Regions from separate parts of the Paucidesulfovibrio gracilis DSM 16080 genome, predicted to be linked through region 2. Evidence: predicted binding sites of a transcription regulator. Region 2 holds the regulator's gene; each other region holds the start of a gene.

Region 1 (3,452 bases), on a different contig from region 2:
AGAACGCCCATCCCCGGGGGCGGTCCTCCTCGGCGAGGCGATACCACCAATGGTCCGTGTCCGGGGGGTTGGTGTCCATGATCACGCCCGCCCAGGAACAGCCGCCCATGCGCCGGGGCGGAAAGCGCTCCACCCGGTCGCCCATGGCGTCCACGATGGCTTTGGGCATTTCCCGGCATTCATTGAACCAGGCGCCGGTCAGCTCCAGGGAAAGCAGCTTTTTTACGTCCCCGGGCCGGTCCAGTGAGCGGAACATGAATTCCGCATGCACGTCCCCGAAACGTACGGTGTGGGTCATGCCGGTCTGGTTGTACTGGCCGAAGAGGTCTTCGGGAAACCAGTCCAGCCAGGTCTTGAGCGTGGTGTCTGCCAGCTCCCGGTAGGTGTTGCGCACAATGGCGAAGCGGGAACGGCGCATGCCGTCCGGTCCGGGTTGCTGGGCCTGGGCGCGCCGCATCAGCTCCATGCACATGGCCGTGGACTTGCCCGACCCCACCGGTCCCATGACGCCTCGGTAAAAGGCGTCCGATGCGTGAAAACGGGTCAGTGTGGGCGGGGCCGCGTAGGTTATCCGTTGAATGGGGTGTTCGTTGTTTGTCATGGCCGGAGCATACCCCCGGCTTGCGGCAGGGGATGAAATGACCTGCTGTACGGGCGAAATTGGAAAGGAAATTCCCTGTTGACAGGGGGAGGAAAGGCGGGCGCATGGTCGCGGTATCCGCCATGATGCAAAGCGGGCAGGTGGATGGGGGCGGCGGTGAAATCACGCCCCGGCATCATCTTCCGTGTCGGGAGGCGCTTCGGTGGCCGCAGGGCCGTTTTCAGACTCGGGTGGCCCAAGGTGCAGCTCAAAAATCACGGGTGCGGAAGGGCTTTCCTTGTTGGTGGCCTCGCCCCGGCGCTCCTTGAGCAGGAACATCAGCAGTTGGTCCGAATATTTTCGTGCGGCCCCGCGCTGTTCTCCCTGGTAGAAATACGGCTCCTCGGTTCCTTCCACGGCGCGCCGCACGGCCTCGGCTTCGAGCAGGTCCGCGCTTTCGGCCAGGGCTTCGTCCCATTCCTTTGCCAGCTCCGGATCCGTTTTACGCAGTTTATACAGACGGCTGCGGGAAATGCCTGCCTGGTGCGCGGCCCAGGTCACGTTGCCCCGCAGGGCCAATGCCTCCAAAAACGCGGCGCGTCGCTGGCGGGTCCAGGCGGGTGGGCGGGCCATTATCCACGCCTCCGCCGCAGTTCCGAGCGGATGTCCACCAGCATTTCCTGGATGCCCGCGACCCGCTCCTCAATGCGTTCCACCTTCACTGCGGTGCGCCGGGTTTCGTGAACCCGTTCCTCCAGGGTGCAGAGTTTTTCCTCCATGACCTGCAACCGTGCTCCAAGCCCGGCACCGGCGGCCAGGGCCATGAGCAGGCAGGAGCCGAGGGATACCAGTGTGGCCAGGTTGATGCGCCGGTCCAGTTGCCAGGATGCGCCGCTCATGCCGGACCCCCGGAATCGGATCGGGATTCCCGGGCCAGGGCGCGACGCACGCCGCGCACCGTGGCGGGCAGGTAGTCGCCGATTTTTTTAACCCCGAGCACCGCGGCCACAATCCAAAACGTGACCTGGAGAAACCATTCGGGAAGATTGCTCCAGGCCTGGAGCACCTGGTCCGCACCCTGGGGATCGAAACCGGACCAGATGAAAAACGCGAGCCAGGCGTAGAACAGCACGTCGTCTTTCCAGCCTGCGTTTTCAAGCTGCTTCATCTCCCAGGCCTGGTTGAACTCCTGACTGGACTGGGCCAGCCGGACCTTGTTTTTGACCACGGCGCGCCGGATTTCCCGTCGGCCGCGCAAGTGCTCGCGCACTCCGTCCACCACCAGGGAAAGCAGCCCGGCCACCGCACCCACGATAGGAATTGCCATAGTCGTCCTCCTTGTTGTGTTTGCCGCATCCTAGCCCGGGAAAAAGGCGCAGGATGAAAACGGAAGCACAACGTGCGGCAAAAGGATGAAAAAGCCCCCTTGACAGGGCTGGAGGACAAGGATGGTGGAAAAGGCGGACCGTGTTGAGGGAGCCGGAGCAAACGCTCAGCCTATGAGCCTCGACAGCCGCAGAAAATTGTCCATCATGTGGCCCAGCGGGCTGCCCGGTGCCTGCTCCACGGCCTGGGAGTAGCGCAGGCAAAAAAGCGCCACCGCGAGAACCACGGCCAGGGCCAGCGCATCATAGCGGGTAAAAAGATGTTTCATGAACGAACCCCCGTTGCTTCATGTGTCCGCGTTATCGGGCGGGAACCCATGACACGCCCACTACCTGCGCCTGAGTGTTGTGTCAACGGGGGCTATGGTTTTGGCACGTCCGTTGCTTTCTTCCCGGTGGGGAATTTTTTGCCGGTGGCTGCGTTGCCCCCGGTTGAAAGGAACGGAAGGAGTCGTCATGGCATTTTCATCGCTCTTCATCGGATCCACGGGGTTGATCAGTCACGGCCAGCGGATGGCCGTGATCGGCAACAACCTCGCGAACGTGAATACCTCCGGGTATAAACGAGCGGAAACCCATTTTCAGACGCTCATCAGCGAGCAGATGGCCTGTGGATCCAACCGGCGGGGCGAAAGCGCGGTGCATATCTCGCAAAAGGGCATGGGCGTGGGCGTTGCCGAGGTGCGTACCAGTTTCATCCAGGGATCCTTTGAGCCTTCCAACACAGCCACGGATATGGCGGTGGCCGGGCATGGATTTTTTGGTGTGGTGAATCCCGAGGACGGCAATCAATATTTTACGCGTTCCGGTGTGTTCCGCTTTGATAAGCAGGGCTACCTGCTCACTCCCCAGGGGTACCGCGTGCAGGGCGGGGCCGTGGACAGGGAAACCGGAGCCGTGGGCAGCATGGAAGACATCCGGTTGCCGTTCCAGGAAATCGACGTCAACGGGGAGACTGTTCCCGCAGTTGTGTCCGCACCGCGGGCCACCACCTCTGCCGTACTGAATACCAACCTGGATTTCGCCACTGTGGACGCGCACACGGATCCCTCGAACCCGTTTTTCTCCATGGCTTCGGCCTGGAACGGGTTGAACGAGGAACCGTTGACCCCGGCTCCAGGGTACGAAACAAATTTGAAGGTCTATGATGAAAACGGGGCTGCCCATAATCTTACCGTGCGGTTCGACCCGGTGGACACGGCCACGGTGAGCAACGCGGCACCCGCGAACCAGTATTGGGAATACGTGGTGACCATGCCACCGTCTGAGGACGGTTCCGCGGCGGCCGGCACATCCGGTGCCGGTCTGGTGGGAACGGGCGTGCTGACCTTTAACAAGTATGGGGAACTGACGGGCCAGAGCGCCTTTTCCCTGACCGGGGGCGACCCCTCGGTGCTCAGCAACTGGACACCGGCCGCGTTCAACGGGGACGGCGTTCCCACGTTCAACCTCCAGTTCAATGGGGCGCAGGCCCAGGAAATCGGCCT
Region 2 (3,452 bases):
GGCTGTCCTATCTTCCGCAGGAGAGTTCGGTTTTTCGTAAGCTCACTGTGTTGGAAAACCTTATGATCATTTTGGAGCAGACCTCCCTGAAGCGGGCCCAGCGCCGCAAGCGGGCCGCCGAACTGCTTCGCATGTTCAACATAACCAAGCTGGCGCATCAAAAAGCCATGTTTCTGTCCGGTGGGGAGCGTCGCCGCCTGGAAATCGCTCGTGCTCTGATTATGAATCCGAAGTTTATTCTTCTCGATGAGCCGTTTGCTGGGATTGACCCCATTGCGGTCATTGATATTCAGGAGATCATTTCGATTTTAAAGAAGATGGGGATCGGGATTTTAATTTCAGATCATAATGTGCGAGAAACTTTGAATATTTGCGATAGGGCATATTTGGTGTACGAGGGGACGATTATTCTGGAAGGCACCCCTGACGAGATTGTTCAGGACTCCAAGGCCCGAAAGGTGTACCTCGGCGAAAATTTTTGCCTTTGATACTTTTACCTCCCTGATCTCCGCATTACCTCCTTTTTTCGTCCGGCTTTTTGGTCGTTGTGGATTTACAGCCTGCATGAAGGTTGGTACAGTTCTTTCATGTCGCTCTCTCAAAGCGACGTATTTCTATTTTTTCAGTATGTTAAGATGTATTCCTTGCGCGAGTAGCTAATCTGTGAGATAGTAGAGGCAAGGATATCATTTCTAACCGACGGCCCCGTGTTGATTCTTTTGAGTTTCATGCGGCGCGCCGTGGCGATGGGTAGTATGGGACTGGAATTACGACAACAACTCAAGCTCAGTCAGCAACTTGTCATGACGCCGCAACTGCAGCAGGCCATCAAGTTGCTGCAACTTTCCCGCCTGGAATTGCTTGAATCCGTACAGCAGGAATTGTTGGAAAATCCGTTTCTTGATGAAAAGGAAGCCGACGACCCGCAACCAGAAGATACGCAATCCAAGGAGAGCGAGGAGGGGGATGCCCAGGCGGAGTTGATGCGTGACGCTGATTGGGAAAATTACATTGGTGAGTTCTCCAGCTCATCCAAGCAGTCCCAGGTCCGTGAAGCAGAGATCCCCGAAGAGGGGTTGTCGTTTGAAGCACGGCTTGCCTCAAAACCCTCCCTGCATGGTCATCTAAATTGGCAGATGCGGCTTTCCAACTTTACCGACGAAGAGTTGGCCGTTGGTGATGTCGTTCTGGGGAATCTGGATGATCGGGGATATTTGCAGGCAGATGTTCAGGACTTGCTAGCGCTTGTGGAGTCTGATCCCGAAACCGTGGAAAGCGTTATCCAGCGGATTCAGCGGCTGGACCCGGTGGGCGTGGCGGCCAGATCACCGCGTGAGTGCCTGAAGGTCCAGCTTGAGTTTTTTGATTATACGGATCCCATCCTGTTGGACTTGGTTGATCAGCATTTGGAAGATTTGGAGAAGCGTCGCTATAAGCCGTTAGCCAGAAAGTTTAAGATCAGTCTTGATAAACTGAAGAAATATATTGAAGTTATTCAAAAACTAGATCCAATGCCCGGGGCGAGTTTTTCCAGCACGGAGCCGCATTATGTCAGCCCGGATGTCTTCGTGTATAAATATGGTGATGATTTTGTTATCGTGCTGAATGAGGATGGACTGCCCCGCTTGACGCTCAACTCGTTCTACATGGACGATATTGGGAATTGTACCGGCAAGGATAAGGAATATTTTCAGGACAAAATGCGATCCGCGGCCTGGCTGCTCAAAAGTTTATATCAACGGCAGCGAACATTGTATAAGGTGATGGAGAGTATTGTCCGTTTTCAGCGTGATTTTTTCGAACAGGGCGTGGCCAAGCTCAAACCGCTGATCCTTAAAGACGTGGCGGAAGACATTAATATGCATGAATCCACGGTCAGCCGGATTACGACGAGCAAGTATGTCTCCACACCGCATGGGATATTTGAACTGAAGTTTTTCTTTAACAGCGCTCTGGATCTGGGAGACGGCACTCAGGTTGGTTCGGAATCGGTCAAGGCGCTGATTAAGCAACTCATCAGTGGTGAAAATCCGAAGAAACCGCTGAGCGACGAAACGATCGGCGAGATGCTCAAAGCTGAACTGGACGTAAATATTGCGCGGCGTACCGTTGCGAAATACCGTTCGGCTATGGATATCCCCTCGTCTTCGAAGCGCAAGCAGATTTTATAACATTGCCCACTCAACCTCTACTCCAAGGAGGATTGTGCATGAACATCAGTTTCAACTTTAAGAATTTCGACCCCTCTCCCCACCTCAAGGAGTATGCTGCCAAGCGGTTCGACAAGGTTTCCAAGTTCATTCAAGATTCGGACGAGTCCGATCTTCAGGTCAACTTGGCCGTGGAAAAAACCCGCCAGCAGGCTGATGTGGTCTTGAACGCGGACAGCATCCATATCTCGGCTTTTGAGCAGTCTCCGGATATGTATGCCACCATTGATTGCGTGGTTGACAAGCTGGAGGCCCAGCTGCGTAAAGTGCGCGAGAAGATGAAGGATAAGCGCCGCAAGGCAGCGCGGGATGTGCGAACCGAGTACTTTACTTTGGCCGATGGCGGCGCCGCTCCGACCATCACCGGTACGGATAATTATGAGCCAAAGCCCATGTCCGTTGAGGAAGCGGCGATGCAGCTCGATTCGCTCAAGTTCGAGTTCCTCGTGTTTCGCAATGCTGAAACCGAGGGAATTAACGTCATTTACCGTCGCAAAGGCGGCGATTACGGATTGATTGATCCTGGTAACTAACAATGAGACTCGGCGAATATCTTAACAAACAACTGATTATACCGGAGCTGACCTCCGCCTCAAAGGCGGAGGTGCTCCGTGAAATTGTAGAGTGCATCTCCAGCACCATGCCGGAGTTGGATACTGAACAAGCCGTCCAGGTTCTTATGGACCGGGAGAGCCTCGGTTCCACAGGCATTGGGGATGGTATCGCTATACCTCACGGCAAGCTTGAAGCCCTGGATCGAATAGTGGTGGCCGTGGCCAGGAGTCCCCAGGGGGTCGAATTTGAATCCCTGGACCACGCCCCCTGCCATATCGTTTTTCTTGTAATGGCCCCGGAACAGGTGGCCGGATTGCATCTTCGTATCCTCGCCCACATATCACGGCTGCTCAAGGACCAGACTTTCCGAGCCAACCTTATGGCTGCGGACGGCAAGGATGGCCTTTGGCAACTGCTTCAGGCCACTTGAGCAAGGGGTTGGCGTGAAAAAAAGTGGATCTTTCCCTCTGATCGTTGTTACGGGGCTTTCCGGTGCAGGAAAGAGTACGGCTCTCAACGTTTTTGAGGATTTACACTTTTTTTGTGTGGACGGTCTTCCCGCTTCCATGCTGCCGCGTATGGTGGAACTGTTTCAGGGAATGGACAAGGCTCATCGAGGTCTTGCCTTGGGCATGGATCTTCGGCAGCTGGACTTTGTCGAAGAGTGGGACAGCGCAACCGCGCAGC
Region 3 (3,452 bases), on a different contig from region 2:
CTGCCCGGGACCGAGGCCAGGGCGCCTTGCATGGTGGCTTCCCGAAGGGTCAGGGGCGTGGCTCCCTGGATGGGGGCCAGCCCGCCGTAGAGGTAGCTGATGGGAAACGGCGCTTCGCGGATGTCGTTTTCAAGGTCGCGTTTGGCCGCGAGATACTGACGGGAGGAAATCACGGTTTCCCCTTCCAGGTTGGCGATCCGTTCGTGAATCTTGGGATTAAAGGCATGGTTGGGGTTGTGGGCGTGGTGGCCCTTGACATGGGTGGCCCCTTCCTTCCAGGCAAAATCCTGCCCCACCAGCGTGATTCCCTGGATTCCGGCCCAGCGCAGCAGGCGGATCAGGGCGATGCTCACGTTGCCGCCTGCGTCCAGCACCAGTTCCTTTTCCTGCAACACGAAGGTAGCCATGCCGCCCAGGGTCCAGAGCGGAATGGTGGGACCGGGGTAGGCTTCCACCACGCGGGGATCCACCTTGGTGGAATAGATCAGGGGTACGTCTCGTGCGGCGCGCATGTCCAGCCGGGAATACAGCTTGAGCATGTGGTCGTTGAAGTCCAGAGCCAGGCAGAAATGGGGAGTGAGTCCGAACCGCTGAAGAGCGGGCAGGGTCTGGAGCGATGTGGCGTAGAGTACGTTGCCCGGGTTTTTTACCAATTCCGGGGCGAATTGTTCCAGGGATGGTCCTGCGCCCAGAATGACGGCATTGAGTCCCTTGGCGGCGTCCCGTAGCGGGCTGAGGCTGCCTTCGGCCATGGCCCGGCGGAAGTTTTTCAACTCGTTGCCGACCATCACATCCTGCCGGTAGCGCAAGGTGTTCAGCTCCACGGAAAAGTTTTCCAAGCGTCCGCGCACCTTTTGCACCCACTGGGAATAAAGGCTGGAAATTTGGCTGGAGGGCAGGTCTTGCCGCAGGTGGATGCGGCCATACAAGAACTGGAGATCCAAATTTTGGACCACTCCCGCGATGTAGGTGTCGTCCGGCGGCAGGAAGTGGAGCTTTTTGGCATCAAAGGCCGGTTCGTAATCGGTTTGGCCGAGGCAGCAATAGAGCTGCACCGGGTCCGGTTCCAGAACGATCACCTTGTGTGAAAGGGGCGTGTTGGTGCAGAGGTGGTTGATCCCGTAGCCCAGGTTGCAGCCCACGACGATGCTGGCACCGGTGGCGGCCTTGTCCTGGGGGATCCAGTCCTTATATAAGGGGGCCGGGGGCATGGACTCGAACATGCCCTTGCCGTCCGGGAGGCGCAGGTCCAACAGCTCCCAGCGGTTGGTAAAGATGCGCTCTTCAGCGGCGCGAACCAGCCCATCGTGGGCCTGGGGCTGTGCGTCCAGCCAGCGGGCCAGTTCAGGCATGCGTTGGCGAATGGCCGTGAGATTTTTGTCAAGATGGGGAAGCAGCGTCATGATATCGTCCTTGTTCCGGGTTCTGGCAACCCACTTTGCAAGGATCGTGCAAGCTTCTTGCGGGCCATGCGGATTTACCGTACATCTCAACCCGGCGATCAACACAAAAGCATTGGAACAACGAGTGGCGCAATGATTTATAAGGACGTTCTCTCACGCATCGGCAACACCCCTCTTGTGGAAATCAACCGGCTGAATCCGTATCGGTCCGACGTCAAAATTCTGGCCAAGACCGAATGCGTGAACCCGGGCGGCTCCATCAAGGACCGCGTGGCCCTGACCATGATCGAGGCCGCGGAGCGCTCGGGAGAACTGACCCCGGAAAAGACCATCATTGAGGCGACCAGCGGGAATACCGGCATTGGCCTGGCCATGGTGGCCGCGGTCAAGGGGTACAAGCTGACCCTGCTCATGAGCGAGCGCGCTTCCGAGGAACGCAAGATGATTGTGCGGGCCTACGGTGCGAACATTCTGCTCACGCCCGGGCATCTCTCAACGGATGGCGCCATTGAAAAAGCCTACCGCATGGCCCGCGAAGAGCCTGAAAAATATTTGCTCATGGATCAGTTCAACAACCCCGCCTCCATTGAGGCCCACTACCTGGGTACGGGGCTGGAAATCTGGGAGCAGACCAAGGGCGAGGTCACCCATGTGGTGGTGGCCCTGGGGACCACCGGAACCTGCATGGGCATCACCAAACGGATGCGGGAAATGAATCCGAGCGTCCAGGTTGTGGGCGTGGAGCCGCATGCCGGGCATAAGATTCAGGGACTCAAGAATATGCATGAGTCCTACCCTCCGGGCATCTGGGACAAGCATGTGCCGGACCGGGTCGTTCGCGTGGATGACGACGCTGCCTTTGAGTACTGCCTGCGTCTGGCCCGGGAAGAGGGCATTTTCGCGGGCATGAGTTCGGGCGCGGCCCTGGCCGCCAGCGTGGAGCTGGCCCGGGAGCTGTCCGAAAAAGGCGAATCAGGCCACATCGTGACCATTTTTCCGGATTCCGGGGAGCGCTATCTCTCCACTCCGCTGTTTTCCGCCGGCGCAGTTAAAGGATTGGCCCTTCGCAACGCGGCCACGGCCAAGGATGTGGATGTCACGGCATCGGGCAAACGCGGCCTGTATGTGGTGGGACCGAGTCTGGACGAGCCGGAGGAGCTGGGAGCCTGGCGGCGGGTGGTGCTGTTGGACGTGCTGGCGCGGGCGTTGGAAGAACGCGGTGCAGACGTACATGCCGCCGTGGGCCTGATGGACCTGGACGATCGCGCCATGCGCGCAGCCCGCGAAGCGGGCCGCAGCCGGGCCGGACACGCCAAGGCCGTGCGTGCGGGCATCCAGGAACGGGCCGCCCTGTTCGGGGTCCGTCCGCAGACGGCTTTTCCGTTGGCTTCCGAGTTCTCGGAGCAGAGCGTGGCCCTGACGCGCAAGCTCACGGAAAAGGGCTTGGCTTATGAAAAACTTCGCAGCGTGTATTTCGACGTGTTGCGCGATGATCGCTACGGCGCCATGGCCTTGCAGGATGTGGACAAGATTTCCGCAGGCAAGACCGTGGACCTGGACGATTATGTGAAGGCCAACCCTCTGGACTTCACCCTGCTCAAGCGCGCCAGCCTCCAGGATCTCAAGGAGGGCGAGGTACTGGAAACCTCCTGGGGCAACGTGCGTCCCACGTGGTTCCTTCAGGTGGCTGCGGCCGGTTTTGCGGCGTTGCCTTCCGTGGACGTGTTCTTGGCGGATGAATCCCAGAGTTTTCCGCATCTGGAAAATTTGCGCGCCATCTGGTCCGTGGCCGGACGCGAGGTCCAGGCCTGGATGCTGGGGCAGCAGACCGTGGTGGAAGACGGACTGCGGTTTGAGGATTTGCTCCAGGAGGCCGGGCATCCCCTGGCCCTGCGTATGTGGCTGCTTTCCGGATCCTACCACAAAACCCAGACCGCCACATTGCAGGCTGTGGGCATGTGGGCGCGCAACTGGCGGCGCGTGCAGGATGCGGCCGCGACCCTGGCGCTGGCTCAGGCCGCGGCGGGGGACGATGTTCCCCAACCCGCG
Region 4 (3,452 bases), on a different contig from region 2:
GCGGTGGGCCAGGATGGAGTGGGGCATGGGAGAGGCTCCGTGGATGGAAGGGGGCCGGGGGAATCCCCCGACCTCCCTTACTGGTCGTTGGCTCAGGCCAGGATGTCCTGTTCGCCGGTGCGGATGCGCACGGCCTTGGCTACATCGAGGACGAAGAGGACGCCGTCGCCCTCTTTGCCGGTCTGGGCGGATTCGCGAATCAGGGCCAGGGCTACGTCGGCGCGATCCGCGGGCAGTCCAAGTTCGATTCGTACCTTTTTGAGCAGGTTCACTTCCATGGGCACGCCGCGATAGGTTTCGGTGAAGCCCTTTTGCCGACCGGACCCGAGGATGTTGGTCACGGAGATGGAATAGAATCCTTCGGCGTAGAGCGCCTGCTTCACCTGGGTGAGCTGCTCTGGGCGGATATAAGCGATCACGAGTTTCATGAGCTGTGTCCTCCTTGCTGGTTGGACGGGTTGTCTTTTCTGGAGCGGGCTATTCCACGGTGAAGATCTGGAAGCCGCTGTAGGCTTCGGAGCCGTGTTCGGAGATGTCCAGCCCCTTGCGTTCCTCTTCCTCGCTCACGCGCAGGCCCATGAGCTTCTTGAGTACGGTGAAGGTGATCAGACCGGTTCCAAAGGCCCAGACAAAGAACACTGCCACACCCACGACCTGGACGCCGAGCTGGGCCAGACCGCCGCCGAAGAAGAGGCCGCCGTCCGTGTTGAACAACCCACAGGCCAGGGTTCCCCAGGCACCGCACACGCCGTGCACGGAAACCGCGCCGACCGGATCGTCGATCCGCAGCACTTTGTCGATGAATTCGATGGAGAGCACCACCAGGGCGCCGGCCACCAGACCGATGAGGATCGCGGAACCGGGAAGCACCGTGGCGCAGGGAGCGGTAATGCCCACCAGACCCGCCAGGGAGCCGTTCATGGTCATGGACATGTCGGGCTTGCCGAAGCGCAGCCAGGACACAGCCAGGGCAGCCAGGGATCCGGCCGCAGCGGCCAGGGATGTGTTCATGGCGATGAGACCGATGCTCGAATCCGCCGTGGTGGTGGAGCCGGGGTTGAAGCCGAACCAGCCGAACCAGAGGATGAACACGCCAAGGGCGGCCAGGGGGATGTTGTGGCCGGGGATGGCGCGGGCCTTGCCGTCGTTGTCGTACTTACCGATGCGCGGTCCCACGACCAGGGCGCCGGCCAGGGCGAGCCAGCCGCCTACGGAGTGAACCACGGAGGAACCGGCAAAGTCGCAGAAGGCCACGGAGAAGGTGGATTCGAGCCAGCCCGCGTCACCGTAAAGGCTGCCCCAGGCCCAGTGTCCGGAAATGGGGTAGATCACGCCCGTAACCACCAGGGAGACCAGTACGTAGGTTCCGAACTTGGTGCGCTCGGCAATGCCGCCGGAAACGATGGTGGCCGCAGTGGCCGCAAACACGGACTGGAAGAACCAGAAAGTGTATGACCAGGGCAGGTCCGCATCGGCCACGCCGCTCAGTCCGAAATTGGAGAGTCCGAGCAGGCTGGAGCCGGTGCCGAACATGAGACCGAATCCGAGAAAGTAGAAGACGATCTGTCCGGCACCGAAGTCCAAAAAGTTTTTCATGATGATGTTGCCGGCGCTTTTGGCGCGCGTGAAGCCGCATTCCACGCAGGCGAACCCGGCCTGCATGAACATGACCAGGATGGCCGCGATGAGGGTCCAGAGGATGTTGGCATTGTCCTGGGTGAGCAGCTCAGGCGCGTCCTGTGCCAGGGCGAGGCCGGGGACGAGGGTCAGCGCCAGGGCCAGCATGCCCGGGAGCGCGGTGATGCGGCGCTTGCGGGAATCGGGATACTCGGTTGACATGAAAAGCTCCTTCTGTTGAAAATTGCGTTGTAGACGGATCGAGATAAGCAGTGACCGTGCCAAAGTTGGCACCTCTCTGGAATTATTGAAGAAACAGGTTTTACGTCAAGACAAAATATTTCAAAATTGTCAAATTTACGTAGAAATTTAGTCTATAAAACTTGTAAATTTACAAAAAAGTTAATTTGAACTATTTTCCTCCCAGCGTGACAATCGGGGTAGGTGCATGGAAGGTGGATACAAAAGTAGGCGGTATCGTCCTTTTTTTTGCCCTCAAAAAAGAACCGATGACAAAACGTGGGGTGTGGGGTGCGCGTGGGGTGGTTTACGTTCCCACGGACCCGTGGGATCTTGAAGGACGTGTTCTGAATATGTCGGAATGGGCGCACGGTGCTCCAGTCCGCCGAAGAAAAAAATGTTCCCACACATACTGTATGTGATGAACGAAAAAAAATGGTTGACAGCTTTAAGGAGCTTCAGTAGCCAAAAAGCATGAACTCTCACAAAGACCTCGGCGTGTTCGCCTCCTTTTATTTTTGGTATTGGTTTACCCGCGTCAGCGGTCACGGGAGAGTTGTAGCCTAACGTACAGTATCATCAGGTGAATCTCTTCAAAGGGCCGCTGGCAAAATGCCGGTGGCCCTTTGTTTGTTTCATGGTCCCGGTGCCTCGGTCCGCAACACTACGGAGCAGGATTATGCATATTGGAAAAGCCATCCGGCTGGAGCGGATCTTCAACCGCAACACCCACCGAACCATCGTGGTTCCCATGGACCATGGCGTCACGGTGGGACCCATTGAGGGCATTGAGGACATGCGCGAGGCCGTGAGCCGCGTGGTGGAAGGCGGAGCCAATGCCGTGCTGGAGCACAAGGGCAACGTGCGCTGCGGCCACCGTGCCGAAGGGCGTGATGTGGGACTGATCGTCCACTTGTCCGCCTCCACCTGTCTTTCCCCCCGGCCCAACTACAAGGGACTGGTGGCCTCGGTGGAGGATGCGGTCTGCCTGGGGGCGGATGCCGTAAGCGTGCATCTGAACCTGGGGGACGACAACGAAACCGACATGCTTCGCGATGTGGGCCGGGTGGCCACGGACGCGGCCCGCTGGGGCATGCCGCTTCTGGCCATGGTCTACGCCCGCGGACCCAAGGTGAAGGACGAGTACGATCCAGCCGTTGTGGCGCATTGCGCACGCGTGGGAACGGAACTGGGCGCGGATGTGGTCAAAGTGAATTACACCGGGGATCCCGACAGCTTCTCCCGGGTGACGGGCGCATGCTGCATCCCCGTGGTTATTGCGGGCGGTCCGAAAATGGACAGCACCGGAGAATTCTTACAGATGGTTCGTGATTCTCTGATGGCCGGCGGAGCTGGTCTTTCCGTGGGGCGCAACGTGTTCCAGCACCCCCGGGTGACCAAGCTGGTGCAGGCGTTGTCCATGGTGGTACATGAGGACATGCAGGTGGACGAGGCCGTGGCCTTGGTGGACGGAAAGTAAAGCGAGCGGGATTCATGAAACGTATCATTTTCAAGGCTGTGCCGTTTGACAAACACCTGGTGACCCTGGCGCTCGAATCGGGCGTGGACGCGGTCCTTACCGAACCGGAGCGCGT

What was found. Region 2 encodes sigma-54, which starts transcription at its own class of promoters, with help from an activator protein. Its sites were predicted from a motif close to CTGGCACGGNNNNTGCTT; they were not measured.
Region 1: B5D49_RS09380 (flagellar hook protein FlgE) is a predicted target of sigma-54. The motif match lies at 2,335-2,352, and genes of this name have one in related genera.
Region 3: B5D49_RS03335 (motility associated factor glycosyltransferase family protein) is a predicted target of sigma-54. The motif match lies at 1,439-1,456, and genes of this name have one in related genera.
Region 4: B5D49_RS01245 (ammonium transporter) is a predicted target of sigma-54. The motif match lies at 1,885-1,902, and genes of this name have one in related genera.

Annotation. Positions count from the first base shown of each region.
Region 1 is NZ_FUYC01000008.1:48,314-51,765, reverse strand. Features, by position in the region: gene B5D49_RS09405 (hypothetical protein) at 1-601, opposite strand, end outside; gene B5D49_RS09395 (hypothetical protein) at 764-1,213, opposite strand; gene B5D49_RS09390 (hypothetical protein) at 1,213-1,479, opposite strand; gene B5D49_RS09385 (hypothetical protein) at 1,476-1,907, opposite strand; gene B5D49_RS14875 (hypothetical protein) at 2,073-2,234, opposite strand; gene B5D49_RS09380 (flagellar hook protein FlgE) at 2,422-3,452, shown strand, end outside.
Region 2 is NZ_FUYC01000003.1:285,064-288,515, forward strand. Features, by position in the region: gene lptB (LPS export ABC transporter ATP-binding protein) at 1-488, shown strand, start outside; gene rpoN (RNA polymerase factor sigma-54) at 756-2,171, shown strand; gene hpf (ribosome hibernation-promoting factor, HPF/YfiA family) at 2,210-2,743, shown strand; gene B5D49_RS05635 (PTS sugar transporter subunit IIA) at 2,746-3,195, shown strand; gene rapZ (RNase adapter RapZ) at 3,209-3,452, shown strand, end outside.
Region 3 is NZ_FUYC01000002.1:238,967-242,418, forward strand. Features, by position in the region: gene B5D49_RS03335 (motility associated factor glycosyltransferase family protein) at 1-1,403, opposite strand, end outside; gene B5D49_RS03340 (cysteine synthase) at 1,536-3,452, shown strand, end outside.
Region 4 is NZ_FUYC01000001.1:271,880-275,331, reverse strand. Features, by position in the region: gene B5D49_RS01255 (EAL domain-containing protein) at 1-27, opposite strand, end outside; gene B5D49_RS01250 (P-II family nitrogen regulator) at 93-428, opposite strand; gene B5D49_RS01245 (ammonium transporter) at 478-1,785, opposite strand; gene B5D49_RS01240 (2-amino-3,7-dideoxy-D-threo-hept-6-ulosonate synthase) at 2,537-3,337, shown strand; gene B5D49_RS01235 (3-dehydroquinate synthase II family protein) at 3,352-3,452, shown strand, end outside.